Regions from separate parts of the Nonomuraea sp. NPDC054003 genome, predicted to be linked through region 1. Evidence: riboswitches for the same ligand, from Rfam matches in the RefSeq annotation. Region 1 holds a riboswitch; the other holds the start of a gene.
The links. Region 1 has a riboswitch for glycine ahead of gcvP (aminomethyl-transferring glycine dehydrogenase). Riboswitches for the same ligand answer to the same signal wherever they lie in the genome.
Positions count from the first base shown of each region.

Region 1 (14,108 bases):
CGTCGCCGTTCACCACGTCCACGGCGGGGAAGCGCTCGGCCAGCAGCGCGGCCATCGTCTCGTTGAGCTCCACCGCCAGATGATGGCCGCGACCGCCCAGCCTGCGCTGGATCTCGGCGGTGAACGGGCCCGTGCCCGGCCCCAGCTCCACCACGGTCGGCTCGCCGCGCTCGGGCACCGGCGCGCACACCGCCGCGGCCAGCCGCTGCGAACTGGGCACCAGCGCCCCTATCGTGGCGGGCGAACGCAGGAACTGGCGCAGAAGCAGCGTGGTGTCGTTGGACATGACTCAAAGGTAAGGGTCCGGATCCCATGCGCGTCTCCGCCGGGGGGACGAAGAATCGGCCACTTGGAGGAGGAGGCATCCTCCGCCGGGAGGACTGTCCGGAAGGCCCCGCTCGATACCTTGGGTGCCATGAGCTGGCGTTGGCGCGGTGTGCCGTTCGACCTGCTCCTCGCCGCCGCGGGCGTCAGCCTGGACCTGCTGATGTCCGGTCAGGCGCGGCTCGGGGAGCTCGCACCGCAGTACACGATCGTCCCCCTGGCGCTGCTGGTCGGCGTCCCCCTCGGGCTGGTGCGGCGCCGGCCGCTCGTGGCCGCGCTGTGGCTCGCGGGCGCCCTCGTCCTCACCGACCAGATGGGGGCCTACAGCTCCAACACCGCCCAGATGCTGCTGCTGGTCGCCGTCGGGCTCACCGCCTACCGGGAGCGCTGGCGCTCCATCGCGGTGGCCATGGCCGCGGCGGGCGTCGCCACCGCCGTCAACCTGGTCGACCCCGGTGCCCCCTTCTCGCTCAGGACCGGGCTCTACTGCGCGGGCGTCGCGATCTTCCCCGCGGTGGTCGGCGGCTACCTGCGCGGCCCGGTGGGCGAGCTGGAGCACCGCGACGTCACCCCCGACGTGCTGCTCGCCGCCGGCGGCCTGGCCTACACCATGCTGAGCACCTGGACGAGCTGGCACTCGGGGCCCCAGCCGGCCTGGATGACGGGCGTGCTCGCGGTCGCCGCCGGGCTGGCGCTCGGCGTGGCCAGGCGCATGCCGGGGCTCGTCTTCCTGTTCCACTGCATCCTGGTCGTCCTCGCCGACACCTACCTCCCCCAGGTGGTCAACACCAGTCTGGTGCTGCTCCTCATCGCCCTCGGCGTGTTCGCCATGCGGGTCGCCTCCTGGGGGTGGACGGCCGCCGCCTACCTGGCGACCTGCCTGCTGGCCGGGGTCGCCGTCGTCGGCCCGGACACCGAGACCACGTTCTTCCGCGCCGCCGTCGTGTGCGCGCTCGTCCTCACCCCGGTCGCGATCGGCCGCTACCTCGGGGTCAAGCAGGCCGCCGCCGCGGCCGAGCGGCTGCGGGTGCGCGAGTCCACCCGGCTCACCGTCGCCCAGATGCGCGCCGACCAGCTCGCCGAGCGCGAGCGCATCGCCCGCGACGTGCACGACATCGTCGCCCACCACGTCGGCGCGATGGTGCTGCGGGCCGGCGCCGCCCGCTACACCGCCCCCGACGGCCCGGTCGCCGACGCGCTCACCGACATCCGCGAGACCGGCCACCAGGTGCTGGAGGACCTGCGCGGCCTGATCGACCTCTTACGCGACCCCGACCGGCAGCCCGGCCTGCTCGCCGACCCCAACGACGTGATCCGCGAGTCCGCCGAGCGGATGACGGCCGCCGGCCTCGCGGTGGATCTCGAACTCGACCGGGGCACCGACCACGCCCCGCTCGTCGCCCGCGCCTCCGCCGCGCGCATCGTCCAGGAAGGCCTCACGAACGTGCTCAAACACGCCGGACCCGGCACCGAGGTCCGCGTCCGGGTCAGCGCCGACCGCCACGGCGTCGGCGTCGAGATCCACAACGGCCGCCCGCCCACCACGATCGAGCGCCTGCCCTCCTCCGGGCGCGGGCTGGCGGGCATGCGGGAGCGGGTCCGCGCCCTCGGCGGCACCCTCAGCGCCGGTCCCGACGAGGACGGCGGCTGGCTGCTCGCCGCCAGCCTGCCCGCGGCCAGGAGCGTCTCGTGATCCGTGTCCTGGTCGCCGACGACCAGGTGCTCGTCCGGGCGGGCGTGCGGATGCTGCTGGAGGCCGACGGCGACATGGAGGTGGTCGCCGAGGCCGACGACGGCGCCGAGGCCGTCCGGCTGGCCGAGCGCCACCTGCCCGACGTCATCCTCATGGACCTGCGCATGCCCAGGGTCGACGGCCTGGAGGCGATCAAGCGGGTGCTCGCCGCCCGCCCGGCCAGCCGCATCGTGGTGCTCACCACCTTCGCCGAGGACGCCAACGTGCACGCCGCGCTCCGCGCCGGCGCCGTCGGCTTCCTGGTCAAGGACGACGAGCCGGCGCGCATGGTCGACGCCGTCCGCCGCGCCCACGCCGGCGAGCAGCTCCTCGCCCCGTCGGTGCTGCGCCGCGTCGTCGAGCGCTTCCTGGCCGCCGAGGAGCAGTCCGCCGGGGCCGCCCCGCGCGGGCTCACCGAGCGCGAGATCGAGGTGCTCGCCCTGGTCGGCACCGGCCTGTCCAACGCCGAGATCGCCGAGGAGCTGCACGTCGGCGTCACCACCGTCAAGACCCACGTCGCCTCCGCGATGGAGAAGCTCGGCCTGCGCAACCGCATCCAGGCCGCCGTGGTCGCGCACCGCAGCGGCCTCGTCGACGCGTCCTTCCGCCCCGTACGTCCGCCGCGCGGCGGAGGGCAGGATAGCCCGGCAGGCTGACGACCGCCGGCGGGCCCGGCGCGCATCCTTGGTCCTCGATCGAAAGGACTGCGGACATGTCAGAAACGGATCTCTTCCAGCGCCCGCCCGCCTCGGCCCCCGTCAAGCCGGTCAACGCCGGCCTGCTGTACGCGCTGCGGCTGACGATCATCGCCCAGGCGGCGGGCCTCGTCGTGGCCGGCTCGCTCGCCGGACAGTCGGTCGCCACCGACGGGGCGATGGCCGAGCCCCACGTGATGGCCGGGATGCTCGTCCACCTCGTCGGGCTCCTGCAGATCGTCTTCGCCGTGCTCGTGTGGCGGCCCGGCCGCGGCGCCGGCTGGCCCGCCCTGGCCAGCCTCGCGCTGTTCGTCGCGGGGATGGGCCAGCACTTCACCTGGGAGATGCTCGGCGCCCACCTGCCCAACGGGATCGTCATGTCCGGGCTCGCCACCGCGCTGCTCATCTGGTCGTGGTCGCCGGGAGCGTCCCGCCGCCGCTAACCTCGTTCCTGTGTACGTGAAGATCTGCGGCCTGACCGACCCCGGCCACGTGGCCGCCGCCGTCGAGGCCGGCGCCGACGCCATCGGCTTCGTGCTGACCAGCAGCTCGCGCCGGATCACGCCCGACCGGGCCGCCGAGCTGGGGGCCCTGGTGCCGCCGGAGGTGCTGACCGTGGGCGTCTTCCGCGGCGAGGACCCCGCCACGGTCCGGGCCGCGGCGCTCGCCGCCGGGGTGCGGGCCGTCCAGCTCCACGGCCACCACCCGCACGGCGACTTCACCGCGCTCAAGGACCTCGGCCGCACCCTGATCAGGGCCGTCGACGCGCGGGCCGACCTGCGGTGCGGCGCCTTCGACGAGAGCATGCTCATCGTCGACGCGCCCCGGGCGGGCTCCGGCGAGCCGTGGGACTGGTCGGCCGTCCGCGGCCGCCCTTCGGGACAGTGGCTGCTCGCGGGCGGCCTGGCGCCGTCCAACGTCGCCGAGGCGATCGCCGCCGCCCGCCCGTGGGGGGTCGACGTCTCCAGCGGCGTCGAGACCGCTCCCGGCGTCAAGGACCCGGCGCTGATCGCCGCCTTCGTCGACGCCGCCCGCGCCGCCTCCTGACGCGCCCTCTCAGGGCGAGATGACGCGCGCTCTCGGAGCGCCATGGGGAACGGAGTCGACGGGATGTCCGGGGAACGCTTACAGAGCGGCGAGCGGGCGCGGGAGTTCCTGCGCGGGTTCGCGCGGCGGCGGGCGCCGCGGGTGGTGCCGGTGCCCGGTGGCTTCGGGGTGCTCGACGATCGCTACGCGGCCTCGTACGACGACAACAAGCTCGTCGTGTGGCACGGCGAGGACCCGCGGGCCGTGCTCGCGGCGGCGGAGGAGGTGCTGGGGGCGCGCGGCCACCGGATGGTGTGCGTGCACGACGACCGGCTCGGCCGGGAGTTCTCGCCCGCGTGCGCGGCGGCGGGCTACCGGCACGAGGAGAACGTGCTCATGGCCTACCGCGGCGACCCGCCCCGCGTCCCGCACGCCGAGGAGCTCTCCCTGGCGGTGCTGCTGCCCGTGCTGCGCGAGACCTGGCGCGAGACGCTGCCGGACGCCGGCGACGAGGTGATCGAGCAGCTCGCCCGGCGGGCCGAGACCAGACTGCGCGGCGCCGGCCGGGTCGGGTTCCGCGGCGTGCGGACCTCCGGCGGCGAGATCGCCGCCCGCGCCGACCTGTACGTCCACGACGGCGTGGCGCAGATCGAGGACCTGGTGACCGCCGTCCCGCATCGGGGCAGGGGGCACGCACGCGCGCTGATGCTCTCACTCCTGGCGGAGGCCACCGCGGCGGCCGGGCTGGTGTTCCTGGTGGCCGACGCGGGCGACTGGCCCAGGGAGTTCTATGCCCGCCTCGGATTCGCGGAGATCGGCCGCACGCACGACTTCGTCCGCGCCTGACGGCGGGAGCTTGGCCGGATGCGGCCCCGCTGGGCCGGAAGTTCGCGCAGTAGGGTCTGGGGCGTGAGTGAAACTTCCGCCGAGGACCGAATCTGGACGGTTCCCAACCTGCTGAGCTTCCTGCGTCTCCTTGGCGTGCCCGTGTTCCTGTGGCTGGCTCTGGGGCCGAGGGCCGACGGGTGGGCACTCGGGGTGCTCGCGGTGGCCGGGTTCACCGACTGGCTCGACGGGAAGATCGCTCGCGCGTTCAACCAGACCAGCAGGCTCGGGCGGCTGATCGACCCGGCCGCGGACAAGTTGTACGTGTTCGCGACCATCGTGGCGCTGCTGGTGCGGGAGATCATCCCGTGGTGGCTGGTGGCCGTGATCCTGGCCAGGGAAATCTTCGTCGCCTGTTCCTTCCCTGTACTCCGCAAGCATGGATATCGGGCACTTCAGGTGCATTTCCTGGGCAAGGCCGCCATGTTTAACCTCATGTATGCCTTCCCTCTCCTCTTCCTTGCCTCCCACACGGGGTGGTATGCCGAAGTGGCCCGCATCGTCGGGTGGGCGTTCGCGCTGTGGGGAACGGGCCTCTACTGGTGGGCAGGCGTGTTGTACGTGCTACAGGTGCGCCGGCTCGTGACCGCGACCACGAAGGAGTGAGCGGTGAAGGCGGTTGTCATGGCGGGCGGCGAAGGCACCCGGTTGCGGCCGATGACGGCCAACCAGCCCAAACCCCTGCTCCCCGTGGTCAACCGTCCGATCATGGAACATGTGCTGCGCCTGCTCAAACGGCACGGCATCACCGAGACCGTGGTCACGGTGCAGTTCCTGGCCGCGCTGGTGCGCAACTACTTCGGCGACGGCGACGAGCTCGGCATGCGCCTGCAGTACGCGACCGAGGACGTGCCCCTGGGCACCGCGGGGAGCGTGAAGAACGCCGCCGCCCGGCTGCGTGACGACCGTTTCCTGGTCATCTCCGGCGACGCGCTCACCGACATCGACCTGACCGACATGATCCGCTTCCACCGCGACACGGGGGCGCTCGTCACCATCGGGCTCAAGCGGGTGCCGAACCCGCTCGAGTTCGGCATCGTCATCGTCGACGAGGCCGGGCGGGTGCAGCGCTTCCTGGAGAAGCCCACCTGGGGCCAGGTCTTCTCCGACACCGTCAACACCGGCATCTACGTCATGGAGCCCGAGGTGCTGGGCGACGTCCCCACCGGCGAGCCCGCCGACTGGTCGGCCGACGTCTTCCCCAGGCTGCTGGAGCGCGGCGCCCCCATCTACGGCTACGTGGCCGACGGCTACTGGGAGGACGTCGGCAGCCACGACAGCTACCGCAAGGCCCAGGCCGACGCCCTGTCCGGCAAGGTCAGGCTCGACATCGGCGGCTTCGAGGTGTCGCCCGGCGTCTGGGTGGCCGGCTCCGCCTCGGTCGAGCCGGACGCCGTGCTCAAGGGGCCGCTGTTCGTCGGCGAGTACGCCAAGGTCGAGGCCGGCGCCGAACTCCGCGAGTACACGGTGCTCGGCAACAACGCGGTGGTGCGCGAGGGCGCCTTCCTGCACCGCGCGATCGTGCACGACAACGTCTACCTCGGCCCCGGCACCCACCTGCGCGGCTGCGTGATCGGCAAGGCCACCGACGTGATGAGCGGCGCCCGCATCGAGGAGAACGCGATCATCGGCGACGAGTGCGTCATCGAGGCCGAGGCGTACGTCTCCAGCGGGGTCAAGATCTACCCGTTCAAGACCATCGAGGCCGGCGCGGTCGTCAACACCAGCGTCATCTGGGAGTCGCGCGGCCAGCGCGGCCTGTTCGGCCCGCGCGGGGTCAGCGGGCTGGTCAACGTCGAGATCACGCCCGAGCTCTGCGTCCGGCTGGCCAGCGCGTACGCCACCACGCTGAAGAAGGGCGAATACGTCGTCACCTCGCGTGACTCCTCGCTGGCCGCCAGGGCGCTCAAGCGGGCCGTGATCGGCGCGCTCAACGCCAGCGCGATCAACGTCCACGACCTAGAGGCGGCGCCGCTGCCGGTGGCGCGCTTCCACACCGCCAGGGGCACCGCCGCGGGCGGCATCACGCTGCGCACCACCGCCGGCGACCCGCAGAGCGTGGACATCGTCATCATGGACGACCGCGGCGCCGACCTGCCCCCCGGCGCCCAGCGCAAGCTTGAGCGGGTCTTCTCCCGGCAGGAGTTCCGCCGCGCCTTCCCCGGCGAGATCGCCGAGCTGACCTTTCCGGCCAGGGCGGTCGAGGACTACTCGCACGAGCTGCTGGGCCGGGTCGACATGACCGGCGTGCGCGGGATGAAGGTGGTGGCAGACTGCGCGGGCGGCACCTCCTCGCTGGTGCTGCCGCGGTTGCTGGGCCGGGCCGGGATCGAGGTGCTCACCGTCAACGCGGTGCTGGACGACCTGTCGCCCACCGAGACGATCGCCGAGCGCCGGCGCGACCTGCAGCGGCTGTCGGAGCTCGTGAGCTCCTCACGCGCGGCCTTCGGCGTCAGGTTCGACCCGGTGGGGGAGCGCATCGCGCTGGTGGACGAGCAGGGCCAGCTCATCAGCGAGGAGCGGGCGCTGCTGGTGGTCCTCGACCTGGTGGCCGCCGAGCGCAGGGGCGGGCAGGTGGCGCTGCCCGTCACCACCACCCGGGTCGCCGAGCAGGTGTGCCGCTTCCACGGCGTGCAGGTGCGGTGGACCTCGACCGCCGTCGACGCGCTCACCTCGGCCGCCGGCGACCCCGGCATGATCTTCGCCGGCGACGGGCGGGGCGGCTTCGTGGTGCCCGAGTTCAGCCCGGCCATCGACGGGCTGGCCGCGTTCATGCGGCTGCTCGGGCTGGTGGCCCGCACCCGGCTCTCGCTCAGCCAGATCGACGCCAGGATCCCCGAGGCCAAGCTGCTCAAGCGGACGATCCCGACGCAGTGGGCGGCGAAGGGGGCGGTGATGCGCTCGGTCATCGAGGCGGCCGAGTCGAGCGGCGACGGTCACCGGATCGACACCACCGACGGGGTGCGGGTGGTCGGCGACGACGGCAGCTGGGTGCTCATCCTGCCCGCCGCCACCGAACCGGCGACCGACCTGTGGGCGGAGGCGTCGGACGTCGACACCGCGCAGATCCTGCTCGAACGCTGGGCCCAGGTGGTCGAGCAGGCGACATGATCCATAACAGGCCGGATCCTGTCCACGATTTGTCTGGAAGGACCGCAAGATCGTAATGTTAAGACGCGCGGCGGCATGGACCTTCAGGTAGGGGCGGTTGTAACTTTGTCAGCGTCCGAACCTGTCGTCCAGCGCCCCGCCTTGACCTTTGCCGCTGATCAGCGTAAGTTGCGGCATTCGCCAAAACGTGAAGAGCGAAGCGAGGCGCGCCCCGAGCACCGTTGCCGCGACTTCGCGGTAGGAGGCCGAGCCGATCGATGCCGAGCGTCTACTGCACGCAGTGCGGGCATGCCAACCCCGAGGATGCCCGTTTCTGTTCCCGTTGTGGGACCCAGCTGACCAGACCCGAGGTCTCCGGGGACACGACATCGACGATCTCTGTCGCGGGAATAGAGGCGTACGAGGCTGAGACCGGCGACATGCTGCTGGCCGAGCGGGCGCTGGTGGAGCAGCTCCCGCCGGGCGCGGCGCTGCTCACCGTCACCAGGGGGCCCAACCAGGGCAGCCGGTTCAGGCTCGACAAGGAGCTGACCACCACCGGCCGCCACCCGGAGAGCGACATCTTCCTCGACGACATCACGGTCTCGCGCCGTCATGTCGAGTTCTACCGCCATCGCGGCGGCCAGTTCTCGGTGCGCGACGTGGGCAGCCTCAACGGCACCTACGTCAACCGGGAGCGCATCGAGGAGGTCCCGCTCCACTCCGGGGACGAGGTGCAGATCGGCAAGTTCCGGCTGCTGTTCCTGATGCGGACCCCCGTCGGCGCATGAGCTCACAGGCGGCACGCTCGCACATGAGCATCGGGGAGGTGCTCGCCCTGCTGCAGGGCGAGTTCCCCGACGTCACGATCTCCAAGATCCGTTTCCTGGAGGGCGAGGGGCTGATCGAGCCGGAGCGCACCCCGTCCGGCTTCCGCAAGTTCACCCACCTGCACGTCGAGCAGCTGCGCTACATCCTGACCGAGCAGCGCGACCACTACCTCCCGCTGCGCGTGATCAAGGACAAGATGGCCGAGAGCTTCGGCCGCCCCCGCGCGCTGCACGACAAGCAGGAGGTCAAGCTCACCCGGGCCGAGCTGCTGGAGTCCGCGGGGCTCGACGAGGAGACGCTCACCGAGCTGGAGGATTACGGGCTGCTGGCGCCGGTCGCCCGGCGCTACGACGAGGAAGCGCTGAAGATCGCCCGGGCCGTGGGCGGGCTGGCCCGCTTCGGCCTGCACGCCCGTCATCTGCGCGCCGTCAAGGCCGCGGCGGAGCGGGAGGCCGGTCTGGTCGAGCAGACGGTCGCGCCCATACTCAAACGCCGCAAGCCCGGCGCGATCGGTGAGGCCGACGAAGCGGCCAGGGAGCTGTCGGCGCTCCTGCTCGACCTCCATGCCGCCCTGCTGCGTACGGGGGTTCGTGGCGTTCTGGGCCGATGAGCGGCCTGCGGGACATTCAGGGCTCGGCGGGTGTTACGTTGAAATGCAGAAGCGGACCAGCGATGACCTGAGCCGGGCCACCGGCCAGTCGAATATGGAGCAGCCCGTGTTGCAGATGGAGGTAGTGGGCGTTCGGGTAGAAATGCCCACCAATCAGCCGATCGTTCTGCTCAAGGAGGCACACGGGGAGCGGTTCCTGCCGATCTGGATCGGCATGACCGAAGCGACGGCCATAGCGCTGGCACAGGCCGACGAGCCGCCGCCCCGGCCGCTCACCCACGATCTTTTCAGGGACGTGCTGAGCGCGCTCGGCGTGGGTCTGCGCGCCGTCAACATCGTCGCTCTGCGTGACGGCATCTTCTTCGCCGACCTCGTGTTCTCCAACGGCGTGGAGGTCAGCGCCCGGCCCTCCGACTCGATCGCGCTGGCGCTCCGCACCGGAGCCCGCATCTTCGCCAGCGAGGAGGTGGTCCAGGAGGCCGGTGTGATCATCCCCGACGACCAGGAGGACGAGGTGGAGAAGTTCAGGGAGTTCCTTGACACGATCTCACCCGAGGACTTCGGCCGGGCGGGGTAGGTATTTCAGTGCATTTACGCTTCACGACGCGCCGAGCCGGATCGTTGACTGAGCATGGTCACGGTCCTACGGTGCAAGTGAAACCCGTGGTCGACCTTTTACGAACCCCCAGATGAGGCCACGGGATGAGAGAAAGCCGGAGGTCCGCGTGGCGGTCAGCAGCGGCGAGGGAAAGACGGCCGGCCAGGAAGATCCGGTGCGGCGCGAGAGTGCGCGGCAGCGTGCCGGAGAACAAGGATTGCTCTTCGACGAGCAGCCTGCCACGCTGCCGGACGACATCGGATACCGCGGGCCGACAGCCTGCGCGGCGGCCGGCATCACCTACAGGCAGCTCGACTACTGGGCGCGCACGGGCCTGGTGGAGCCCACGATAAGAGCCGCGCACGGCTCCGGCTCCCAGCGCCTCTACAGCTTCCGCGACATCCTGGTCCTGAAAGTCGTCAAGCGGCTCCTCGACACCGGAGTCTCCCTCCAGCAGATCCGCACCGCCGTCCAGCATCTGCGCGACCGCGGGGTCGCCGACCTCGCGCAGATCACGCTGATGAGCGACGGCGTCAGCGTCTACGAGTGCACCTCGGCCGACGAGGTCATCGACCTTCTCCAGGGCGGTCAGGGCGTGTTCGGCATAGCGCTCGGCCGGGTCTGGCGCGAGGTCGAAGGATCCCTCGCGGAGCTGCCGGGGGAACGGGCGGCGGTCGTGGACGACGTCCCGGCCGACCATCCCGCTGACGAACTGGCCCGGCGGCGGCGCGCGCGCCGCATCGGGTGACGCCCCGTACCACCCCAATTAGGGTCGAGGCTGTAATCTAGGACATGCTGACGACCCCGTGCGGGAGAGTCCCCGGCACCGCCGGGGCGCCGAAGGAGCAACCCTCCCCGGAATCTCTCAGGCGCCCGTACCGCTCGGGTGAGGCAACTCTGGAAAGCAGGTGCGTCCGCCAGGCGCACTTCACCGACGGTGCAAGCCCCGTAGCGGGGTGAAGCTCTCAGGTCGCCATGACAGAGGGGGAGATCCGGCATACGCCCGCGCCCAGCGCCGGTCTCCACAGCCTCGGGAGGCATCTCCATGACCGACCTGTCAGCACCGCCGTTCTCCAGCAGGCACATCGGGCCCTCAGCGGCCGAGCAGCAGCGCATGCTCGAGGCCGTCGGCTTCGAATCGGTCGCGGACCTGGTCGCGGTGGCCGTGCCCGAGGCCATCAGGGCCAAGGACCGGCTCAAACTGCCGGCCGCCGCGAGCGAGGCCGAGGCCATCGCCGAACTGCGCGCCCTCGCCGGCCGCAACCAGGTGCTCACCTCCATGATCGGCCTCGGCTACCACGACACGGTCACGCCCGCCGTCATCCGCCGCAACCTCCTGGAGAACCCGGGCTGGTACACCGCCTACACCCCGTACCAGCCGGAGATCTCGCAGGGCCGGCTGGAGGCGCTGCTGAACTTCCAGACCGTCGTCTCCGACCTCACCGGCCTGCCCGTCGCCGGGGCGTCCCTACTCGACGAGGCCACCGCCGCGGCCGAGGGCATGACGCTGGCACGCCGCGCCGGCAAGGCCAAGAGCCCGGTGTTCGTGGTGGACGCCGACACGCTGCCGCAGACCAAGGCCGTGCTGGCCACCCGCGCCGAACCGCTCGGCATCGAGCTCGTCGAGAGCGACCTGACCGGCGACCTGCCCGAATGCTTCGGCGTGCTGGTCCAGTACCCCGGCGCGTCCGGGCGGCTGCGCGACTTCCGCGCCGTGGCCGAGCGGGCGCACGAGGCCGGCGCGCTGGTCGTGGCCGCCGCCGACCTGCTGGCGCTCACGCTCCTGGCCGCCCCGGGCGAGCTCGGCGCCGACATCGCCGTCGGCTCCTCCCAGCGGTTCGGCGTGTCGTTCGGCTACGGCGGGCCGCACGCCGCCTACATGTCCGTACGCGAGGGACTGCAGCGCCAGATGCCCGGCCGCCTGGTCGGGGTGTCGGTCGACGCCGACGGCGCGGCCGCGTACCGGCTGGCCCTGCAGACCCGCGAGCAGCACATCCGCCGCGAGAAGGCCACCAGCAACATCTGCACCGCGCAGGTCCTGCTCGCGGTCATCGCCGGCATGTACGCCGTCTACCACGGGCCCGACGGGCTGCGGCGGATCGCCCGGCGGGTGCACCGGCACGCCGCCGCGCTCGCCGCGGGGCTGCGCGAGGGCGGCGTCGAGGTCGTGCACGCCGAGTTCTTCGACACCGTGCTGGCCCGCGTTCCCGGCCGGGCCGCCGGCATCGTCGCCGCGGCCGCCGAGCGCGGCGTCAACCTGTGGCAGGCCGACGCCGACCACGTCTCCATCGCCTGCGATGAGAAGACCGGCGCCGCCGAGCTCGCCAAGGTGTGGGCGGCCTTCGGCGTCGACCGCGCGGACGCCGCCCTGGACGCCGTGGACGACGCGCTGCCGTCCTCCCTGCTGCGCGAGTCGGACTTCCTCACCCACCCGGTGTTCAACACCCACCACAGCGAGACCTCGATGCTGCGCTACCTGCGCAGGCTCCAGGACAAGGACATCGCGCTCGACCGTTCGATGATCCCGCTCGGCTCCTGCACGATGAAGCTGAACGCGACCACCGAGATGGAGCCCATCACCTGGCCCGAGTTCGCCGGCATCCACCCGTACGCGCCCGAGGCGCAGGCGCTCGGCTACGGCGAGCTGATCCGCACGCTGGAGGACTGGCTCGCCGAGGTCACCGGCTACGACAAGGTCTCCATCCAGCCGAACGCCGGCTCCCAGGGCGAGTTCGCCGGGCTGCTGGCCATCCGCGCCTACCACCGCGCCAACGGGGACACCGGGCGCGACGTCTGCCTCATCCCGTCGTCCGCCCACGGCACCAACGCCGCCAGCGCCGTCATGGCCGGCATGCGGGTCGTGGTCGTGGCCTGCGACGACGACGGCAACGTCGACCTGGCCGACCTCGACGCGAAGATCGGCAAGCACCGCGACCGGCTGGCCGCGATCATGGTCACCTACCCGTCGACGCACGGCGTCTACGAGGAGACCGTCACGGAGATCTGCGCCAAGGTGCACGACGCCGGCGGCCAGGTGTACGTCGACGGGGCCAACCTCAACGCGCTCGTCGGCCTGGCCAAGCCCGGCGAGTTCGGCGCCGACGTCTCCCATCTCAACCTGCACAAGACGTTCTGCATCCCGCACGGCGGCGGCGGGCCCGGCGTCGGCCCGGTCGCCGTCCGCGCCCACCTCGCCCCCTACCTGCCCGGCCACCCGCTGCGCGACGGCTCTCCCGTCGGGCCCGTCTCTGCCGCTCCGTACGGCTCCGCCGGGATCCTGCCGATCTCGTGGGCGTACATCAGGATGATGGGCAGTGACGGCCTCACCGCAGCGACCGAGCAGGCCATCCTGTCGGCCAACTACCTCGCCCGCGGCCTCGCCCCGCACTACCCCGTCCTCTACACCGGCAGGGGCGGGCTGGTCGCCCACGAGTGCATCGTGGACCTGCGGCAGATCACCAAGGAGACCGGCGTCACCGTCGACGACGTGGCCAAGCGGCTCATCGACTACGGCTTCCACGCGCCCACCATGTCCTTCCCCGTCGCCGGAACGCTCATGATCGAGCCGACCGAGAGCGAGGACCTGGCCGAGCTGGACCGGTTCGTGGACGCGATGGTCGCCATCCGCGCGGAGATCGCCAAGGTGGCCTCCGGCGAGTACGACCCGGCCGACAACCCCCTGCGGAACGCCCCCCACACCGCGGAGGCGCTGACCGCCGACGAGTGGAGTCACCCGTACGCGCGGAGCGAGGCGGCCTATCCGGTGCCGTCGCTGCGCGAGGACAAGTACTGGGTGCCGGTGCGGCGGATCGACCAGGCGTACGGCGACCGTAACCTGGTGTGCTCCTGCCCGCCTCTGGAGGCGTACGAGGACTGACAACGGCGGTCCAGGCCCGGCCCGCGCGGCCGGGCCTGTTCGCGTTCCAGAGGGGGCATTTCGGACCAATCGGGCGTCAGCCAGACCGATGGGGTCAACCGAGCAGACATGATCGCGAGAACTCGTTAGGCTCGGGGCGTTCGTCGCCGAAGGAGCTCTCTTGACGTTCTCAGAGCTGGAGACCCCGCCGCTCGACACCGCCCGCCGCCTGGCCGAAGGCGGTGACCTCGACGGCGCGGCCGCCATACTCGCCGAGCTCGCCGCGCAGCCCGGCAGCCCCGATCGGGCGCAGGCAGCCGTGGGGCTCGCCGTGGTGCTCGACCAGGCGGGCGACGTGGAGGGGGCGCGGGCCGCCGCCAGGACGGCGCTGGCCACCGGGCACCCCGAGTTCGCCGCCCAGGCCGCCTGCCACCTGGCTCAGGGGTTCGAGCGTGAAGGGC
Region 1 covers NZ_JBVJKR010000004.1:442,133-456,240, forward strand. The annotation lists gene ACZ6YG_RS12625 (class I SAM-dependent methyltransferase) at 1-286, opposite strand, end outside; gene ACZ6YG_RS12630 (sensor histidine kinase) at 416-2,017, shown strand; gene ACZ6YG_RS12635 (response regulator) at 2,014-2,712, shown strand; gene ACZ6YG_RS12640 (hypothetical protein) at 2,769-3,194, shown strand; gene ACZ6YG_RS12645 (phosphoribosylanthranilate isomerase) at 3,205-3,798, shown strand; gene ACZ6YG_RS12650 (GNAT family N-acetyltransferase) at 3,862-4,623, shown strand; gene ACZ6YG_RS12655 (CDP-alcohol phosphatidyltransferase family protein) at 4,687-5,268, shown strand; gene ACZ6YG_RS12660 (mannose-1-phosphate guanyltransferase) at 5,272-7,773, shown strand; gene ACZ6YG_RS12665 (FHA domain-containing protein) at 8,031-8,543, shown strand; gene ftsR (transcriptional regulator FtsR) at 8,567-9,193, shown strand; gene ACZ6YG_RS12675 (bifunctional nuclease family protein) at 9,300-9,770, shown strand; gene ACZ6YG_RS12680 (MerR family transcriptional regulator) at 9,919-10,539, shown strand; glycine riboswitch at 10,591-10,682, shown strand; gene gcvP (aminomethyl-transferring glycine dehydrogenase) at 10,837-13,668, shown strand; gene ACZ6YG_RS12690 (tetratricopeptide repeat protein) at 13,829-14,108, shown strand, end outside.

Region 2 (14,108 bases), on a different contig from region 1:
CTCGCCGGTCAGCACCTCGTGCCCGGCGCCCGCGGCCGCCGCCACGGCAGGCTTGAGCGCGGCCGGGTCGTCCCCGGCGACGTCGATCTCGGCGAAGCCCTTGGCGCCGGTCATCCGCTGCGCCGTGGCCGTGGTGAAGCCGACCGCGCCCGTGTAGGCGAGCTCCTGGTCGAGGCCCGGGTCCAGAAGGCCGACGAGCCGGAACACGTGCTCGCGCCGCCCGCTGTCGAGCACCTTGATCGTGTCGCCGACCCGGAAGCCCGCGGCCTCGGCCGTGTTCTCGTCGAGCACCGCCGCGTGGTCGTCGGAGCCGGGGCCGGTGCCGCTGACGATCGTCGTGCGGTCCAGCGCCCCAGGGACGATCGACACGGCCGTGGTCGGCATGCCGCCGACCGCCTTGCCGTCCTGGCCCAGCAGCGGCGCGCTGCCCCGTACCAGCCCCACGGCCTCGCGCACGCCCGGCACGGCGCGCACCCGCTCCAGCACCTCCGGCCCGATCCGCTCGCCGGGACCTTCCGGCAGTACGGCGACCGCGACCTTCTCGGCGTCGGCCGTGACCCGCTCGGCGAACCCGGCCTGGATGGTGTCGTTCAGCACGAACGTGCCGGCGATGAACGCCACCCCCAGCATGATCGCCAGGGAGGTGAGCAGCAGCCGGAGCCGGTGCGCGCGCAGCCCGGCGAGAGCCGTCCTCAGCACCTCACGCCTCCAGCTTCATCAGCGTGTCCAGCACCGTCTGCGGCGTGGGCGCGGACAGCTCGTCCACCAGCCGGCCGTCACGCAGGAACACCGCCCGGTCGGCGTACGAGGCCGCCATCGGGTCGTGCGTCACCATGACGATCGTCTGCCCCAGCTCGCGCACCGACGTGCGCAGGAACGACAGCACCTCCGCGCCGCTGCGCGAGTCCAGGTTGCCCGTCGGCTCGTCCGCGAAGATCACCTGCGGCTTGCTGATCAGCGCCCTGGCCACCGCGACCCGCTGCTGCTGGCCGCCGGACAGCTCCGCCGGCCGGTGCCCCAGCCGGTCGCGCAGCCCCACGGTGTCGATCACCCGGTCGTACAGCACCTGGTCGGGCCGGCGGTCGGCGATCCGCAGCGGCAGCAGGATGTTCTCCTCGGCGCTCAGCGTGGGCAGCAGGTTGAACGCCTGGAACACGAAGCCGATCCGCTCCCTGCGCAGCAGCGTGAGCCGCTTGTCGCTGAGCCCGGTCAGCTCCACCTCGCCGACGCGCACGGTCCCGGAGGTGGCCGTGTCGAGGCCCGCCAGGCAGTGCATCAGCGTGGACTTGCCCGAGCCCGACGGGCCCATGATGGCCGTGAAGGCGCCGGTGCCGAAGGACACGTCCACCTCGCGCAGCGCGTGCACCCGGGCGTCGCCCTCGCCGTACACCTTGGTCAGCGCCTCGGCCACCACGGCGGGGTGCCGGGTCTTCGTGAAAGTCACGTCCACTCCTCGTCGGGATCTGAAGAACGCGACTCACGCTATGGCCGGAAATTTCGTGATCTATGGGCCCTGAGGAGGGACTTCTCCTGCGACGCCAGACGACCCCACTCAGCCGTTCGGCCGATGCGACGGCACGATCAGGCCCGCCTCGTACGCGTACACCACGACCTGCGCCCGGTCCCGCAGCCCCAGCTTGGCCAGCACCCGCCCCAGATGCGTCTTCACCGTGGCCTCCGCCACCTCCAGCTCGGCGGAGATCTCCAGGTTGGAGCGCCCTCGCGCCACCATCAGCAGCACCTCACGCTCGCGCGGCGTCAGCTCCGCCGCCGCGGCCGGCGCCTCCGACGGCAGGTGGACGGCGAACCGGTCGAGCATCCGCTTCAGCGTGCGCGGCGACACCACCGCGTCACCCGCGTGCACCGAACGGATCGCGCTCACCAGCTCCGCCGGCGGCACGTCCTTCAGCAGGAAGCCCGAGGCCCCCGCCCTGATGGCCGCGAACGCGTACTCGTCCAGGTCGAACGTCGTCAGGATGAGCACCTTCGGCCCTCTGATGTGGCCGATCGCCTCCACCCCGTCCATGCGCGGCATGCGCACGTCCATGAGCACCACGTCCACCTCGACGGAGCGCAGCAGCTCCACCGCCCGCAGCCCGTCGCCCGCCTCGGCGACCACCTCGATGTCGGGCTGCGCGCCCAGGACCATGCGGAACCCGGCCCGCAGCAGCTCCTGGTCGTCCACCAGCATCACCCGGATCACCTGGTCCACCCCGACCTCCCTAAGCCGCCCTGACCCGCGGCACCGGCAGCCTGGCCAGCACCTCGAAGCCGCCACTCGGCCGCGGCCCCGCCGTGACCTCGCCGCCGTACATGCCGACCCGCTCCCGCATCCCCACCAGCCCGTGGCCGCCGGAGGCGAGCGGCGCCGCCGCCCCCCTGCCGTCATCGGTCACCCGCACCACCAGCTCGGAGCCGCGGCAATCCAGCTCCACCACGGCGCGCGCGTCCGGGCCGCCGTGCTTGAGCGCGTTCGTCAGCGCCTCCTGGACGATGCGGTAGACGGCGAGCTGCACCCCCTCCGGCAGCTCGCCCGGCGTGCCTGTGACCCGCAGCGTGGCCGGCACGCCCGCCCCGCGCACCAGGTCCTCCAACTGCGCCAGCCCCGGCTGCGGCGTGTAGTCGGTGCCGCCGCCCGCGCCCTCGTCCTCCCTGAGCACGCCCACCAGCCTGCGCATCTCCGCAAGGGCCTCCCGTCCGGTACGGGAGATCGTCCGCACCGCCAGCCGGGCCTGCTCCGGGTCGGAGGCGATCGCGTAACCCGCGCCGTCGGCCTGCACCACCATGACGCTCACATGGTGGGCCACCACGTCGTGCAGCTCCCTGGCGATCCGCGCCCGCTCGGCCGCCGCTGCCATCTTGGCCCGCTGGTCGCGCTCCAGCTCCGCCCGCCTGGCCCGCTCCTCCAGGCTCTCCAGGTAACGCCTGCGCGTGCTCGCGTACAGCCCGGCCAGCCAGACCGTCACCACGAGGATCGAACCGGTCGTGAACATGCCCAGCGTGGGCGTGTCCCACCGCACCAGCGCCAGGAACACCCCCAGCTCGGCCACCAGCAGGGCGGCCAGCGCCCACCGGAACGAGCTCCGCGCGGCCACCGCCCAGAGCGCCACCAGCACCACGAAGTTGGCCGGCAGCACGTCCACGCTCGCCGCCCACTGGCCGAAGCTCACCAGCGCGACACCCGCGAACGCCGCCACCGGCCGCCGCCACCACACGAACAGCGGCGCCAGCAGCACCAGCGTCAAGAAGACGTAGCCGGTCACCCCGCCGGGCTCGTAGAACACCTGCGGGACCGCCGGCAGCAGGCACAGCACCGCGACGGGCGCCACCCGGAGGGCGTCCATCAGCCTCCCGCGGCGCGCCGACCACGCCCTCACCTTGCCGAACACATCCTCACGATACGGATGCCGCCAACCACTCGGCTCAGCCTTGAGGGGGAAGTACGCGTACAACCCAGGTCTTACGCCACGCTTACGGGTGCTGCGGCAATCTAGTTCCCGGGAGCGCCCTCCGGGGCGAGTAAAGGGAGATCGTGATGGCGGATCATGATCGTGACGCCGGGTCGCGCGGTGAAGAGGAGCCACCGCGCGACCCGAACCGCCGGGACACCCGCCCCACGCCTTACGGTGAGCTCGGGCCGGGCCCGTACTCCGGCCCCGGCTGGGGCCCCCTGCCCGCACCGCCCGCCAAGCCCACCCTCCGCGACTTCCTGCGCCGCAAGCAGACCCAGGTCGTCGGCGCCGGCCTCGCCGGCCTCGTCGTGGGCGGCCTCATCGGCGGCGGCGCCGTCGCCCTGACCGGCGCCCTCTGGGCCCGCCCCGGCCCGGCGGACTCCTGGCAGCGGCCCGGCGAGCGCCCACCGGTCTGCCTCCGCATCGAGGGCCGCGTCATCTGCGACCTCCAACCGGCGCCCCTCCCGACGCGCGTCGGCTAGATCCCCAGGTTCTCCGATCCGATACGGGGAATGAACCCGTGGCAGCCGAACCCCGGGAACACCATGCCGACACAAGAGCCCATCACGCCCGCCCAGTCCGGAGCGTCCGACCAGCCCCTCATCGCCCTCGTGCCCGAGCCGCGCGGCCTCGACGCGCTCGCCGCCGTCGACGGGGTCACCGCGCTCCTGTACGACGTGCGCGACGAACCGCCAGAAGGCGCCGAGGCGGCCGAGGTCATGGTCATCCCCTCCCGCCCGGTGGACCGCGTGCTCGCCCTCGTCGACCGGCTGCCCGCGCTCCGGCTCGTGCAGACGCTCAGCGCCGGCACCGACAACTGGACCGGCCGCCTGCCCGCCCACGTCACCCTGTCGAACGCGCGCGGCGCCCACGGCCCCGCCGTCGCCGAATGGGCCGCCGCCACCCTGCTGGCCGTCGCCCGCGACCTGCCCGCCTTCGCCGCCGACCAGGCCGCCGCCCGCTGGAACCCGCACGTCGCCGAGACGCTCTGGGACAAGCGGGTGCTCATCCTCGGCGCCGGCGACCTCGGCGTCCAGCTCCGCGCCCGCCTGGAGCCGTTCGGCCCGCACATCACGATGATGGCCCGCCACCCCCGCCCCGGCGTCGTCACCATGGCCGACCTCCCGGCCCTCCTGCCTGCCCAGGACGTGGTCGCCCTCATGCTGCCCCTCACCCCCGACACCCACCACCTGGCCGACAAGGACTTCCTCGCGGCCATGAAGGACGGCGCCATCCTCCTCAACGCGGCCCGCGGCCCCGTCGTCGACACCCAGGCCCTGCTCGCCGAGACCCGCACCGGCCGCCTGCGCGCCATCCTCGACGTCACCGACCCCGAACCCCTGCCCCCGGACCACCCCCTCTGGCACACCCCCGGGGTCCTCATCACCCCGCACGTGGCAGGCGACGTCCCCCAGGCGGACGCCCGCGCCTGGCAGGTGGCCGCCGCTCAGATAGCCCAGTACGCCCGCGGTGAACGACCGGCCAACATCGTGTCGTGATCGACTGTCGGTGACCGTTTCTATGCTCCTCGCATGTCGTACGGCCGAATCGATCCCGAAGAACTGGCCCTGCACGTCCGACGAGCTCGTTCCGTGACCGAAGTGCTCGCCCTGCTCGGACGGCGCGGTTCCGGCGGCGCCCGGGCGAGCATGCGCCGCACGATAGACAGGCTGGGCTTGGACACCTCGCATTTCCGCCGGAGATCGGCCTACACCTACACACCCGAGGTCCTCGCCGAGGCGGTGGCGGCGTCGGCGAGCGTCAACGGCGTCCTCGATCACCTGGGTGTGCCGCGCAGCGGTGGCGCGCACGCACATATCAGCAGGCGCATCAAGGCGGCCGGTCTCGACATCTCCCACTTCGCCCGCGCCTCGGAAACGGCTGTCGAGCCCCGCGCCATGCCGGACGCCCGAGCCCTGGCCGAGGCCGCGGCGGGCGCCAGGAGCATGCGCGAGGTCCTGCGTCGCCTCGGCCTGCCCGAGCGCACCACGACACGTGATGAGATCCGCCGGAGGCTGAGCGCGTCCGGCGTTCCCGTCCCCGGCGGATACCGGCGCCTCCGGCTCAGCCCTCCGGCGGTCGCCGAAGCCGTCAGGACCTCCCGGTCGGTCGCGGAGGTGATCCGCCTCCTGGGCCTACCCGCCGACGAGACGAACCGGCGTCGGGTGCTGCGGTGCATCGACCGCCACGGCATCGACATGTCCCACTTCACCCGCCGGTCAGACCCTCCGCCGCGCTCACGGAGCGATCCGGCGGCCGTCCTCGTGCGGCGTCCGCCCGGCTCTGGCCGCGTCCGCGGGGCGCTGCTCCGCCGAGTGCTCCGGGACATCGGCGTGCCGGTCGCGTGCGTACGGTGCGGAACGGGCGAGACGTGGCAGGGTGCTCCCTTGACCCTGGAAGTGGATCACGTGAACGGCGATCCGCTGGACAACCGGCGAGAGAATCTCAGATTGCTGTGTCCGAACTGTCATGCGCAGACGCCGACGTACGCGGGGCGGAATCGTGGGGCGCGGCGATGAGAAGTGCGGGCGGGGGGACTCGAACCCCCACAGTGTCTCCACCAGCAGGACCTAAACCTGCCGCGTATGCCTATTTCGCCACGCCCGCGCATCCCGCCTGAGCGGGCTTTCGACATTTTAGCGCTCTGGCCAGGCGCCGGAGGAACCGCTTTTCCGGTGCCTGGCCGGGCGGTCAGGAAAGGCCGAGTTTCTTCTTGAGGCTTGCGACGTGGCCGGTGGCTCGCACGTTGTACAGCGCCTGTTCGATCTTTCCGGCGGGGTCGATGACGAAGGTGGAGCGGATGACGCCCTCGACCTCCTTGCCGTACAGCTTCTTGAGCCCGAACGCGCCGTACGCCTTGTGGATCTCCAGCTCGGGGTCCGACAGGAGCGGGAAGGTCAGGGCGTCGCGTTCGGCGAACTTGGCGAGTTTGGCGGGCTTGTCCTTGGAGACGCCGAGGACGACGTAGCCCTCGTCGGTGAGCCGGCCGAGGTTGTCGCGGAAGTCGCAGGCCTGTTTGGTGCAGCCGGGTGTCATGGCGGCGGGGTAGAAGTAGAGGATCACGCGCTTGCCGCGGTGGTCGGCGAGAGAGACGCTGCCGCCGTCGGAGGTGGGCAGCGTGAACTCGGGCGCGGCGTCGCCGGGCGCGAGCTTGGATTCGGTCATCAGGTCCTCCCGTGGTTCTCCTGGAGAACCTACCGGCCGGGCTGGCGTGCCGTCCGGGGTGATGACCTGACAGACTGATCGTCACGAGCAGGAGCGCGCCGGAAGGAGAGTCATGGCTGACACCGATCCTGATGAGCTGGAGCGGCGGATCGCGCGGACGCGCGCGGAGTTGGCGCAGACGGTGGATGCCATCGCCGACCGGGTGAGCCCGAAGCGGGTCGCCGAGCGCACGGTGGCGGACGTGAAGACCAGGGCGGGCAACCTGGTGGCGCAGGTGAGTGACGCGCTGGGCATGTCGCCGCGGCCGGTGGAGCTGGGGCAGGACCCTGAGCGGCTGTGGGACGAGGAGCCGCCGGATCTGGCCCCGGTGCTGATCGGGGTGGGCGCGGTGCTGGTGCTGGGGGCGGCCGTGGTGCTGTGGCGGCGGCGCAGGCGCCGGTAGCGGTCAGAGGAACGTCCTGCCCTCGCCGCGGTAGGTCGGCACGGATTCCACGACGGTGTCGCCGTCGACGAGGTGGAGGGTGTCGAAGCGCTCGCACAGCTCGCCCGCCTTGGCGTGCCTGAACCAGACGCGGTCGCCGACGCGCAGGTCCTCGGCGGCCTGGCCGGTGAGGGGGGTCTGCACCTCGCCCGCGCCCTCGTCGCGGCTGTAGCGCAGGCCGGCGGGCAGGTACGGCTGGGGCGCGCGGCCGGTGCCCGGGGGGCCGGAGGCGATGTAGCCGCCGCCGAGCACGGTCACGGTGTCCGGTGAGGGACGGCGCACGACGGGGAGCGCGAACATCGCGGCGGGGTGGCCGGTGAAGCCGCGGTAGAAGTCGAACAACCTGGGGTGGAAGAGCCCGGATCCGGCGGCGACCTCGGTGACGGCCTTCTCGCGTACGGTGCGTTCGATGGAGCCGGTGCCGCCGCCGTTGACGAACTCGAGGTCGGCGACCTGGCGGACGGCGTTGACGATGCGGCCGCGGCGCATCACGAGCTCTCTGGCCGAGAGGGTCTGCATGAGCCGCACGACGCGGCCGTAGGCGGCGCTCTGGGGGGCGTCGCCGACGCCGGCGATCTGGGCCTCGTACGCGAGCAGTCCGGCCAGCCGGTAGCCGGGGCGTTTGGCGATGTCGGCGGCCAGGCGGGCGGCCTGGTCGGCGTCGCGGACGGGGGAGCGCAGCGCGCCGGCCCTGAACCGGCCGCCGAGGGCGACGAAGCCGGCGTCGATGTCGAGGCAGAGCCGGATCTCGTGCCGGGGGTGGACTCCGGAGAGCGCCTGGTCCAGGTAGGCGAGGTGGTCGGCCGAGTCGACGGTGATCGTGATGTGCCGCGCGGCGTCGGCGTCCGCGGCCAGGGCGGCGAGGGCCTGCCGGTCGGCGGTGGGGTAGGCGACGAGGATGTCGGTGCGGCCTCGCGACGCGAGCCAGAGCGCCTCGGGGAGGGTGAACGCCATCAGGCCGCGGAAGCCCTCGATGGCCAGCACCCGCTCCAGCACCGGCCGGGATCGGAGTGATTTGGTGGCCACCCTGATCGGCTTGCCCGCGGCCCGGCGCACCATGCTCGCGGTGTTGGCGCGCATCGCGGCCAGGTCGAGGATGGCGAACGGCGGCTCGAGCGCGGCGGTGGCACGGTCGTAGCGCTGGCGGTCGTCCATACCGGCAGCGTAACGGCATAACCGGCAATTGAACATGAGGCTGATTCGCATTGATCGCGTGGCCCGTAATGATCCTGCAAACGGGCGGCGGGGACACGGTCGAGCGGGAGCCTCGCCCGTGTACCTCTGATGGTTGTGATGACCACGCTCCAGCAGCTTCTGCCCGGTACCTCCGCCACGGTGCGCGACTCCCCGGTCCGCAGATCCCGCCGGGTGCTCCGGCCGGCCAGAACGCCCGCCGGTGTGGCCGTGGCGGCGCTGCTGACCGCCGGGCTCGGGCTCCTCGCCGCGGAGATCGTCGCGGGCCTGTGGGCCCGGCCGCTGGGCCTGGTGTCGATCGACGAGGCCGCCGCGCTGGCGTCCGCGTCGTCGTGGAAGGATCTGTCGGCGCCCGCGCTGGGGGTCGCGGGCCTGGGCGTGGGCCTGCTCCTGCTGGCGGTGCTGCCGGGCCGGTGCAGGCTCGTACCCGTGGAGACCACGGACCCGCTGATCGTCATCGGCATCACCCGCTCCGGCCTGCGCCGCACGCTGCGCGAGGTCGCGCGGCAGGCCGACGGGGTGGACCGGGTCAGGGTACGGCTGCGCAGGCGGCGCATCGAGGTCACCGTGGTGACCGGCCCCGAGTCGTCGGGCGCGATGCTCAGGCAGGTGGGCACCGCGGTGGGCGACCGGCTGGCGGGGCTGGGCACGCTCGGCACGGGTGAGGTCGTGGTGCGGCTGCGCAGGAAGGGGCTGTGATGCGGCAGTACGGGGGCAACCGCCTGGGGCTGGCCGTGGTGGGCGCGGTGCTGCTGATCGCCGGCGGCTTCGCCTGGCTGCGCGGCCAGGGCCAGCTGCGCGGGCTGTCGCCGCGGGCCAGGGTGCTGCCGGAGCGCACCGCCGACGCCCTGAGCGGGCAGCCGTGGGTGCCGTGGCTGGTGGCCCTGGTGCTGGTGGTGCTCGCGCTGGTGACGCTCCGGTGGCTGCTGCTGAGCCTCGGCTGGGGCCGGTTCGGGACGCGGTCCGGCACGGGCACGGCGATGCTCTGCGTGGGCCTCAAGGACGTGGAAGGGCTGTCGCGGGCGGCGGTGCGGGTGCTCGGCGAGCTGGAAGGCACGGCCCGGCTGCGGATCTCGCTCTCCTGCCCGCCGGGGGCGGACGTGGGCGCGGTGGTGGGCAAGCTGGACCGGGAGATCGTCGGCCGCATCCGGCGTGAGGTCCGCGACGACGAGCTGGGCGCGGTGGTCCGCATCCACGTCCGTCGCTAGACCTCACGCCGCCTGGGATTAGCGTCTCAGCACTCGATGACGTTCACGGCGAGGCCGCCGCGCGAGGTCTCCTTGTACTTGTCGAGCATGTCCCTGCCGGTGTCGCGCATGGTCTTGATGGCCTTGTCGAGCGACACGTGGTGGCGGCCGTCGCCGCGCAGCGCGATGCGGGCCGCGGTGATGGCCTTGATGGAGGCGACCGCGTTCCGCTCGATGCACGGGATCTGCACCAGGCCGCCGATCGGGTCGCAGGTCAGGCCCAGGTTGTGCTCGATGCCGATCTCGGCGGCGTTCTCCACCTGCTCGGGGGTGCCGCCGAGGACCTCGGTGAGCCCCGCCGAGGCCATCGAGCAGGCCGAGCCGACCTCGCCCTGACAGCCGACCTCGGCGCCGGAGATGGACGCGTTCTCCTTGAACAGCACGCCGATCGCCGCCGCCGTCAGCAGGAAGCGGATCACGCCGTCGTCGTCGGCGTTCGGGGTGAAGCGGGAGTAGTACGTGAGCACGGCGGGGATGATGCCGGCCGCGCCGTTGGTGGGGGCGGTGACGATGCGGCCCCCGGCGGCGTTCTCCTCGTTGACGGCCAGGGCGAACAGCGACACCCAGTCCATCGCCTGCAGCGGGTCCTTCTCGGCGGACTCGGCCTGCAGGCGGCGGTGCAGCTGGTGGGCGCGGCGCTTGACCTTGAGCCCGCCGGGCAGCACGCCTTCCTTGGCGATGCCCCGCCGCACGCACTCCGTCATGACCCGCCAGAGGTCGAGGACGCGGGCGCGGATCTCGTCCTCGCCGAGGCCGAACGCCTTCTCGTTCTCCAGCATCAGCCCGGAGATCGACAGGCCGGTGGCCGAGCAGTGCTTGAGCAGCTCCTCGCCGGTGGTGAACGGGTAGGGCAGGACCGTGTCGTCCGGCTTGATGCGGCCGGCGCCGGTGGCGGTCTCGTCGACCACGAAGCCGCCGCCGACCGAGAAGTACACCTTCTCGCGCAGGCTCCCGCCCGCCTCGTCGTAGGCGGTGAAGCGCATGCCGTTCGGGTGCTCCGGCAGCGAGATCTTCCGCTCGAACACCAGGTCCTCGCCGATCACGAACGGGATCTCCCGCTCGCCGAACAGCCGGACCGTGCCGGACTCGCGCATCGCGGCCAGCCGCTCGTCCACGGTGTCGACGTCCACCAGCTCGGGCTTCTCGCCCGACAGGCCCAGCAGGACGGCCTTGTCGCTGCCGTGGCCCTTGCCGGTCAGGCCGAGGGAGCCGTACAGGATGGCCTCGACACGTGCCGTACGGCCGAGCAGCCCGTCCTGGTGCAGGCCGCGCGCGAACCGGTGGGCGGCGGCCATCGGGCCGCCGGTGTGGGAGCTGGACGGACCGATCCCGATCTTGAAGAGGTCGAAGACGCTGATCGCCATTGATGTGCGCCTTTCACGCGCGGGGCCGGGGCCCGGTGCCGGGCCCCGGCGGGTGGGTCAGGACTCGCCCGAGGTGAGGGCGGCGTACTCCTCGGCGGAGAGCAGGTCGGCGGCGTCGCCGTCGGCGCGCACCTTGAACATCCAGCCCTCGCCGTACGGGTCGCTGTTGGCCAGCGACGGGTCGTCCACCAGGGTCTGGTTGACCTCGACCACCTCGCCGCCGACAGGCGTGTAGATCTCGCTCACGGACTTGGTGGACTCGACCTCGCCGATCGAGTCCCCGGCTTCCACGGTCGAGCCGACCTCCGGGAGCTGCACGTAGACCACGTCACCGAGGGCCTCGGCGGCGAAGGCCGTGATGCCGATCGTGGCGACCAGGCCGTCCTCCAGGCCGGAGATCCACTCGTGCTCCTTGGTGTAGCTCAGGTCGTCAGGGATGTTGCTCACTTGTTCCTCCTGTAGAAGGGCAGCTCGACCACGTCCACGGGTTCTTGCCTGCCCCTGATGTCGACGGCCAGACCTTCGCCGGCGTCGATGCCGGCGTCGACGTAGGCCAGCGCGATGGGCTTGCCCAGCGTCTGCGAGGGCGCGCCGCTGGTGACCTCGCCGACGACGGCACCGTCCTTGGTCACCGGGTATCCGTGGCGGGGCACCCGGCGGCCGCGCGCGACCAGCCCGGTCAGGCGGCGCCGCGGCGGGGTGTCCTTGACCGCCTCCAGCGCCGACCTGCCCACGAAGTCGCCCGGCTTGTCGAATTTCACCACCCTGCCCATCCCCGCGTCGAACGGGGTCAGCTTCACGCTCAGCTCGTTGCCGTACAGCGGCATGCCCGCCTCCAGGCGGAGCGTGTCACGGCTGGACAGCCCGGCCGGCTTCAGCCCGTACGGTTCGCCGGCGGCGGTCAGCGCGTGCCACAGCGGCACCGCGTCCTGGACGGCCACGAACAGCTCGAAGCCGTCCTCGCCGGTGTAGCCGGTGCGGGCGATGAGCGCCTCACGCCCGTCGACCCTGCCGGGCAGGCCGGTGTAGTACTTGAGCCCGGCCAGGTCGGCGTCGGTGAGGGTGGCGAGGATCTCCTGGGAGCGCGGGCCCTGGACGGCGATGAGGGCGTACTCGTCGGAGCGGTCCTCGACCCGCGCGTCGTACGCCTTGGCGCGGGTCATCAGCTCGTCCGCGACCTTGCCCGCGTTCGAGGCGTTGGCCACGACCATGAACTCCTCGTCGCCGAGCCGGTAGACGATGAGGTCGTCCAGCACCCCGCCGCGCTCGTCGACGATCATCGTGTAGCGCGCCCGCCCGGTCGCCAGCGCCGACAGGTGTCCCACCAGGGCGTAGTCCAGGGCGTCCGCCGCCTGCGGGCCGGTGAGGAAGATCTCCCCCATGTGCGACAGGTCGAAGAGCCCGGCCGCCTGGCGGACCGCGTTGTGCTCCGCGGACTCGCTGCCGTAGCGCAGCGGCATGAGCCAGCCGGCGAAGTCGGTCAGGGTGGCGCCGAGAGACTCGTGCACGTCTCTCAGCGGCGTCGGTCGTGACATGTCGCACCTCAGGACAGGATCGGATGCCGGGATCCTCCCCCTCTGTCGTCGGTGCCTGAGAGCTTCACCCGGCTTTTTTCCGGACTTTCACCTTCGGCGAGGTCGCGCGGACCTGCTTTCCAGAGGACACCTCGGCCGTACGGTCCTTTGCCTTGAGAGGTTCGCGGGGAGGGCTTGCTCCTTCAGGGGCCCCGACCGGCTGTCAGGGCGCTCTCCCGCACGGCTTCGACGGTGATGTGGCAAGCCTAATGGCCTTCGGGGTGAATTGTCGCGTCCGCGAACTCCGCGGCATGCGCGACCAGGGCTTCGAAGAGCGCGCAGTCGTCGGCGGCCTCAGGGTGCCACTGGACGGCGACGGCGAACGGGTGGGAGTCGAGCTCCACGGCCTCGATCGTGCCGTCCTCGGAGGTGGCCGTCACCGTCAGGCCCGCCCCCAGGCGGTCGACGGCCTGGTGGTGGTAGTGGGGCACGGTGACCGGGGCGCCGCCGAGGATCTTGGCGAGCTTGCTGCCGGCGGCGGGGCGCACGGGGAGGGGGCCGAACCGGCCCGGGGCGGGGGAGTGGCCGGTGTGGCCGACGACGTCAGGCAGGTGCTGGTGGAGGGTGCCGCCCATGGCGATGTTGAGGACCTGGAGACCCCGGCAGACGCCCAGGAAGGGGGTCCGGGCTTCCAGGGCCGCGGTCATCAGGGCGAACTCGGCGGTGTCACGAAATTTCCGGATGTAGTCGGTGCGGGGGTGGGGCGACGCGCCGTACCGGTCCGGGTCGATGTCCCCGCCGCCCGCCAGGATCAGCCCGTCCAGCCGGGTCACCAGCGCAGCCGGATCGCCCGCCGGCGGGATGAGCACCGGCTGCCCGCCCGCCCGCGTCACCTGCTCCACGTACATGTACGGCAGCAGCGCCACGGGCAGGTCCCACACCGTGAACCGGGCGGGCTCGACGTAGGTGCTGACGCCGATGACGGGCCGGCTCACAGCGGCGTCACGTACGCGCCGGAGATCCCCCCGTCGACCAGGAACTGCGACGCCGTGATGAACGACGCGTCGTCGCTGGCCAGGAAGGCGGCCGCGGCCGCGATCTCCGACGCCTCGGCGAAGCGGCCGAGCGGCACGTGCACCAGCCGCCGCTGCGCCCGCTCGGGGTCCTTGGCGAACAGCTCCTGGAGCAGCGGCGTGTTGACCGGCCCCGGGCACAGCGCGTTGACCCGGATGCCCTCCCGGGCGAACTGCACCCCCAGCTCGCGCGACATGGCCAGCACCCCGCCCTTGGAAGCGGTGTAGGAGATCTGCGAGGTCGCCGACCCCATGACGGCCACGAACGAGGCGGTGTTGATGATCGAGCCCTTGCCCTGGCGGCGCATGTAGCCGATGGCGTGCCTGCAGCACAGGTAGACGCTGGTCAGGTTGACCTCCTGGACCCGGCGCCAGGCGTCGATGCCGGTCTCCAGGATGGAGTCGTCGTCGGGCGGCGAGATGCCCGCGTTGTTGAACGCGACGTCCACGCTCCCGTAGGTCTCGAACGCGGTCTCGTACATCCGCGCCACGTCGTCCTCGCTGGTCACGTCGGCCTTGACGAACAGGCCGCCGATCTCGGTGGCGGCCTTGGCGCCCGCCTCCTCGTCGATGTCGACGCAGACGACCTTGGCGCCCTCCTCGGCGAACCGGTGCGCG
Region 2 covers NZ_JBVJKR010000008.1:272,855-286,962, forward strand. The annotation lists gene ACZ6YG_RS22790 (ABC transporter permease) at 1-699, opposite strand, end outside; gene ACZ6YG_RS22795 (ABC transporter ATP-binding protein) at 701-1,444, opposite strand; gene ACZ6YG_RS22800 (response regulator transcription factor) at 1,553-2,203, opposite strand; gene ACZ6YG_RS22805 (sensor histidine kinase) at 2,223-3,389, opposite strand; gene ACZ6YG_RS22810 (hypothetical protein) at 3,536-3,934, shown strand; gene ACZ6YG_RS22815 (2-hydroxyacid dehydrogenase) at 3,998-4,951, shown strand; gene ACZ6YG_RS22820 (HNH endonuclease signature motif containing protein) at 4,985-5,971, shown strand; tRNA gene ACZ6YG_RS22825 (tRNA-Leu) at 5,976-6,059, opposite strand; gene bcp (thioredoxin-dependent thiol peroxidase) at 6,144-6,617, opposite strand; gene ACZ6YG_RS22835 (DUF3618 domain-containing protein) at 6,730-7,059, shown strand; gene ACZ6YG_RS22840 (amino acid deaminase/aldolase) at 7,063-8,253, opposite strand; gene ACZ6YG_RS22845 (DUF6286 domain-containing protein) at 8,392-8,991, shown strand; gene ACZ6YG_RS22850 (hypothetical protein) at 8,991-9,500, shown strand; gene ACZ6YG_RS22855 (L-serine ammonia-lyase) at 9,527-10,903, opposite strand; gene gcvH (glycine cleavage system protein GcvH) at 10,961-11,350, opposite strand; gene gcvT (glycine cleavage system aminomethyltransferase GcvT) at 11,347-12,438, opposite strand; glycine riboswitch at 12,471-12,568, opposite strand; glycine riboswitch at 12,569-12,666, opposite strand; gene ACZ6YG_RS22870 (gamma-glutamyl-gamma-aminobutyrate hydrolase family protein) at 12,684-13,412, opposite strand; gene ACZ6YG_RS22875 (3-oxoacyl-ACP reductase) at 13,409-14,108, opposite strand, start outside.
Region 2: linked by a shared signal. The riboswitch ahead of gcvT (glycine cleavage system aminomethyltransferase GcvT) and the one ahead of gcvP (aminomethyl-transferring glycine dehydrogenase) in region 1 are both predicted to bind glycine.